2 regions of the Candidatus Pelagibacter sp. PS_23 genome follow, and region 1 is predicted to be linked to the other one. Evidence: riboswitches for the same ligand, from Rfam matches in the RefSeq annotation. Region 1 holds a riboswitch; the other holds the start of a gene.
The links. Region 1 has a riboswitch for S-adenosylmethionine ahead of AC5SLY_RS01750 (homocysteine S-methyltransferase family protein). Riboswitches for the same ligand answer to the same signal wherever they lie in the genome.

Region 1 (3,199 bases):
TAAATTATATTAAAGCTGGAAATATCAATTTTAAGATCCTTACCCCATATTTGATATCATCTGTGCCACTTGCATTCATAGGAGGATCTTTATCAGTAGATAAAGAAATTTTTGAAATTTTACTTTTTTTAGTCTTAGCACTAGCAGGAGTTCTACTTCTCATGAAATTTCAATCTTTTGATCAAAAAATTGAAGTTTATAAAAAGATACCAAAAATATTATCAATATTAATTGGTGCATCTATTGGATTTGTGTCTGGTGTAGTTGGAATTGGTGGTGGAATTTTCTTAAGCCCTATATTGTTATTAATTAGAGTAGATAAAGCAAAAAACATTGCAACAGCAGCATCATTATTCATACTGATTAATTCTTTATCAGGACTTGCTGGCCAATTTACAAAGGCATCAACAATAAATGGAATTTATGATTATTGGCCATTATTTTTTTTTGTTTTAATAGGCGGCCAGCTTGGAAACTATTTAAATCTTAAAATTTTTCCTGCAAGAATATTAGCTCTAGTGACATCAGGACTTGTCATATTTGTCGCTATTCGAATGGGACTGAAGTTGTTTGCATAACAGAAGTATTAAATTATTATAGAAAGATTATGAAAACATTTAGAGCATTTGGACCCACTATAGGAAAAACAAAGTTATCCAAAAAAATTATTACTATATTAAATAATCACATTGATAAGTCTCAATTATCTAAAAAAAATGATTATAGCTCTAAACTTGCAAGTCAAATTAGGAATGAAATTAAGATACCCAAAACTTTAATTAATAAGAGTTTGTCTAAAGAATTACTAAAAAATATTAAAGTTTACCTTGATAAGTCAGGCGTTAAAAAAATTAAAGAAATTAAGATAATAAATCTATGGGTGGTTAGGCAATTAAAAAATGAATATAATCCAATTCATTATCATGAAGGACAACTGTCAGGTGTTGGATATCTTAAAATCCCAAAAGATATGAATCAAAATAAATTAGTTAAGAATAAAAAGATTAAAACTAATGGAACTATTGATTTTATTAATGGTCAAAAAAACTTTTTAAGTAAAAGTATCTATAATTTAAACCCTAAATTAGGAGACCTATTGATTTTTCCAAATTATTTAATGCACACAGCTTATCCATTTAACGTTGATGGTGAGAGAAGATCCTTCTCATTTAATGCTAAAATATTATTCAAGAAGTGATTTACTAATCAGTCTAATAGATATATAAATATTTTACCGATTTGATCCATATTGCAGGTGCTAACTGCTAAAAAGGAAATCATTATATAATTGGTAAAGGTAGTTGAACTGTATTGTGCACCTTGCATAGAGCTAAAGCACTAAAAAAGTAAGGAATAAAAATGGATATTAATTTTTTTAAAACAACACGAATTTTAGATGGTGGTATGGGACAAGAATTGTTAGCTCGTGGTATGAAGCCAAACGGCACATTGTGGAGTGCAAATGCTGTTTTAAAAGAAGAATACCATCAACTCTTACTAGACACACATTTAGACTTTATTAAAGCGGGTGCTGAAGTTATTGTTACAGCAACCTTTACTACTAGACGAATAAGATTACGTGATAATAAAATTGAAGATAAGTTTGAATACTTAAACAAAAAAGCTGGTGAAATAGCTCAGAAAGCTAAAGAACAACATCCTAACGTGTTAATTGCAGGCGGTCTTCCACCTCAATATTTAACATACGAAGAAGATACAAGACCAGATGATGAAATTAAGCAAAATTTTTATGATCAAGCAAAATTATTAGATCCTTATATTGATTTTTTTTACTTAGATGTTTTGTCTAGTGTAAAAGAGTTTAAATTAGCAATTGAAGCAATTGAAGAATTTAATAAGCCATACTTAATAGGTGCTCACATTTCTGAAGGAATAAATCTTCCAAGTGGTGAAAAAATATCAGATATTATTAACAATATTAAACATAATAATTTACTAGGATTAATTTTATCCTGTGTTTCACCTGAAAACTTTTATGAAAATTTAGAAGAAGTAAAAAATTTAGGTGTTCCGTTTGGATTTAAGCTTAATGCTTTTGTGACAACTAATCCTAAAGATGGTTATACTAATAGTTATAATGTCAGTAAAACTGGTAACCCAAATGAATTTTTGGGTCAAAGAAAAGATTTAACACCCGAATTGATGGCAAATTTTGTTAAAAAATTTAAAAATGCTGGTGCTACTATTTTAGGTGGATGTTGCGAAACAAGACCATCTCATATTAAAGAAATGGTTCAGTTTAAGTAGTTTTTTTTTGATCTGCTTTTTTAACAAAGTAAATTCCAACAACAACTGCTAATAAAGATAATAAAATTTTAGGTGTTATTATTTCTTTTAAAAAAATATAACTCAATATAGTACCGAATATTGGAATTAAGTAAGAGACTTGTGATTGAAATATAAGACCATTATCTTTTAGAATTTTAAATCTTAGTAACCAAGCAACACCTGTTGAAACCATTCCTAGATAAACTACTGATATTGTAGACTCAACGCTTGGAACCGAGTTCCATGGTTTTTCAATAAAATAAACAAATGGTATTAAGATTAGGACAGCCCAAATTAATATAGAGCCTGTTACATTTTCATTCTTTTTCTTACTAATTTTAAGAGTTAAAACTCCTCCAATAACATAACAAGTTGACCCAAGTAATATTAATAACGCAGAAATAAAATTACTATCATTTATTAATAGATTATCTGAAAACAAATAAATAATTCCTGAAAAACCAATTAGTATTCCAAAAGTTTTAACTAAATTGAACTTTTCATTTTTTGTATAAAAGTGACCCAATATTGTTGAACTCAAGGGTGTTGTTGACATTAAGATTGCTGCCAAATTACTTTGTACAGATTTTACACCGTAAGCTATTAAGAAAAAAGGTAATACTAGATTGACAAATCCTATTATAGCAAACCAATACCAATCTTTAGAAAAGGCTTCTATCTTAATTTTTTTATAAAAGCATAATAATAATACTGGAATTGATCCAAAAAAAACTCTCAAGAATGCAATTGTAATTGGTCCAAAAGATTCTGTTGCAATTTTGATATTAAAAAAAGCTGATGCCCATATTAAAGCTAAGATTACTAATAATGTATAATCAATTAATCTAGGTTGTCTCATTCAATTATATCTTCAACTTTTCCATTCGTAATCTTCTGAATATCGTTATAG
Region 2 (3,199 bases), 260 kb from region 1:
AACGAATCTGTTTTTTGAATATTGGCTCTTTAAAGTGTTTTCTAAATTTTTAATACCTACACCTTTGTTAAGGTCTAGATAAATTGTGCTAAGTATCCCTCTAAACATTGGTGTTAAATGGGGTGTGAATGTAAAAGAAAATTTCTTTTTAGTGTAGTTTTCGATTTCTTGTTGAATTTCAGAGTTATGTCTATGGAAACCCACACCATAAGCGCTTAAGGATTCATAAAGATTTTTATCCTTATATTTTTTATGTACACCTCTCCCAGCACCAGAGTAACCAGATTTTGAGTCTATAATAATATTATCTGTTTTTATCAAATTTTTCTTAACTAAAGGAATAAGTGGTAAAAGTATTGATGTTGGGTAGCAACCTGGACATCCAATGATATTAAACTTCTTTAATTTATCACCATTGATTTCTGGTAATGAATAAATTGATTTTTTAATATTTTTAACAGATCTGTGTTTTTGTTTGTACCATTTTAGATATTCTGATGCTTTATTAAGTCTAAAATCTGCAGCTAAATCAATTAATATATTGTATTTTAATAAATCATTTGAAATATCTTGTGCTTCACCATTAGGTAGAGCTGTAAAAACAAGGTCTATGTTTTTTAAAAGTTCTTTATTGTATCTAATAATTTTAGGTAATTTTTTTGAACTTAATGATTTTTCATAACTAGAAATATTTTTTCCAACAGACGTATTACCACAAAGATGTTTAATATTAACATTGCTGTGTTTAACTAATAATTTAATTAATTGAACACCAATATAACCTGTTGATCCAGCAACTAAAACATTAAGCTTAGGCATTTTTTTATTATAACAGTTTAGAGTTAAAAAAGAATTATCTTTTCGAGAATTGGAAGCTTCTTCTTGCTTTTCTACGACCAGGTTTTTTTCTTTCAACTGATCTAGAGTCTCTAGTATTAAGCTTTTCTGTCTTAAGTACTGCTCTATTCTCTGAATCAAATAAGATTAATGCTTTAGCAATACCATGAACCATTGCACCAGCTTGACCTGTGTGACCACCACCTGCTACGCTACATCTTACATCATAATCAGTTGCTTGGTTTATAATCTCAAATGGTCTTGTGATTTGCATTTTGTGACTTCCGCTAGTGAAATACTCATCCATAGTTCTGCCATTAACGTAAATTTTACCTGTACCTTTTTTCACCCAAATTTTTGCAATAGATTTTTTTCTTCTACCAGTTGCGTATTTACTATCTTTAAAATCTAATTTAATTTTAGGTTTTTTTGTAGATACTTTATTTGGTGTAGCTGCTGTTACCATATTAATTTCTTATTAAATTTTTACTGTTTAATTTACCTAGGTCTAAAAGTTTTGGGTTTTGTGCTGCATGAGGGTGTTCTTCACCAGCATAAATTTTTACTTTAGTTAACTGTTTTCTTCCTAGAACTCCCCCAGGTAACATTCTTTTAATAGCTAATTTTAATGTCTCACCAGGTTTATTTTTTTCTAATAACTTTTCAGGAGTAATTTCTTTAATTCCACCTGGGTGACCAGTATGTCTATAATATTTTTTATCTTTAAATTTTTTTCCTGTGAACTTTGCTTGTTCAACATTTTTAACAACAACAAAATCACCATCATCCATATGAGGTGTAAAAGTTGTTTTGTTTTTTCCTCTAACAATCAAAGCAATAATAGAAGCTAATCTGCCAACTACAGCATTTTTAGCGTCTATCTCAAACCAGTTACTGTTTAAATCACCACTTTTTAGAAATTTTGTCATTGTGCGAGGATTAATACTATTATTAGATATAATGTCAATTTTATATTTCTCTTGCAATATCTTGCTTAAATGATATTTTTATATAGCCGATTTGTTCCTATTGCAGGCTAGTTATTGCTAAAAAGGATTTTTTAACCACATTATCGGTAGGCGCATTTGAACTGTATTGTACGCCTTGCATAAAGCAAAAGTACTAAAAAAGGAGTATTAAGATGAGTACAAAAAGACAAAACCCTGAGACTATAGCTATACATGGTGGTGATTATAGAAGTGATCCAACAACCAAAGCAGTAGCAGTTCCAATTTATAGAACAACATCGTATCAATTTGATAGTACTGAACATGCTGCAAATTTGTTTGCTCTTAAGGAATTTGGAAATATTTATACAAGAATAATGAATCCAACAAATGATGCTCTTGAAAAAAGAGTTGCTTCATTAGAAGGAGGATTAGCCTGTTTAACAGTAGCATCTGGACAAACCGCATCAACTTTTGCAATTTTAAACGTTGCACAAGCCGGAGATAATATAGTCAGCTCTACGGATTTATATGGAGGTACTATTTCGTTATTCACGCATACATTAAGTAAACTTGGTATTGAAGTTAGATATGCAGACCCTTCTGACCCAAAAAACTTTGAAAAAGCTGTTGATGATAAAACTAGAGCTTTTTATGGTGAGACTTTACCAAATCCTTATTTGAGAGTTTTTCCAATTAAAGAAGTTTCTGATATTGGTAAAAAATACAATATACCATTAATAATGGACAACACAGCTGCTCCTGTAATTTGCAAACCTTTAGAACATGGTGCTGCTGTAGTAGTTTATTCACTAACAAAATATATAGGTGGTCACGGTACGGTTGTAGGTGGAGCTTTGGTTGATGGAGGTAATTTTGATTGGACAGCTGATCCCAAAAGGCAACCTTTATTTAACGAACCTGACGCAAGTTACGGTGGAGCTATATGGGGAAAAGTGGTTCCAGAATTAACTGGGGCTAATGTTTCTTTTGCAGTAAGAGCGCGGGTTACATTACTAAGAGATCTTGGTTCTGCCCTATCACCTGACAATGCATTTGGAATTATTCAAGGGCTCGAAACAGTTGCTCTCAGAATGAAACAACACTGCTCAAATGCATCAAAAGTTGTTGACTATTTAAAGAAAAATAAAGAAGTAACAAGAGTAATCTATCCAACAGAACATGAAGGTAAAATTGCTGATCGTGCTAAAAAATACCTTAATGAAGGAAATGGTGGTTTAGTTGGTATCGAGCTCAAAGGTGGTATTGAAGCAGGTAAGAGATTTATCGAGTCTTTAAAAATGTTTTATCATGTTGCAAATATTGGGGATGCAAGAAGTTTAGCAATTCATCCTGCAACAACAACTCATAGTCAGTTAACAGAAAAAGAATTGTTAGCCTCAGGTGTAACTCCT

Region 2: linked by a shared signal. The riboswitch ahead of AC5SLY_RS03130 (O-acetylhomoserine aminocarboxypropyltransferase/cysteine synthase family protein) and the one ahead of AC5SLY_RS01750 (homocysteine S-methyltransferase family protein) in region 1 are both predicted to bind S-adenosylmethionine.

Annotation. Positions count from the first base shown of each region.
Region 1 is NZ_CM182071.1:328,537-331,735, reverse strand. It holds gene AC5SLY_RS01760 (sulfite exporter TauE/SafE family protein) at 1-578, shown strand, start outside; gene AC5SLY_RS01755 (2OG-Fe(II) oxygenase family protein) at 608-1,198, shown strand; SAM riboswitch class V at 1,287-1,350, shown strand; gene AC5SLY_RS01750 (homocysteine S-methyltransferase family protein) at 1,360-2,268, shown strand; gene AC5SLY_RS01745 (DMT family transporter) at 2,261-3,148, opposite strand; gene AC5SLY_RS01740 (YbaK/EbsC family protein) at 3,145-3,199, opposite strand, start outside.
Region 2 is NZ_CM182071.1:592,260-595,458, forward strand. It holds gene argC (N-acetyl-gamma-glutamyl-phosphate reductase) at 1-819, opposite strand, end outside; gene rpsI (30S ribosomal protein S9) at 854-1,303, opposite strand; gene rplM (50S ribosomal protein L13) at 1,305-1,766, opposite strand; SAM riboswitch class V at 1,906-1,974, shown strand; gene AC5SLY_RS03130 (O-acetylhomoserine aminocarboxypropyltransferase/cysteine synthase family protein) at 1,979-3,199, shown strand, end outside.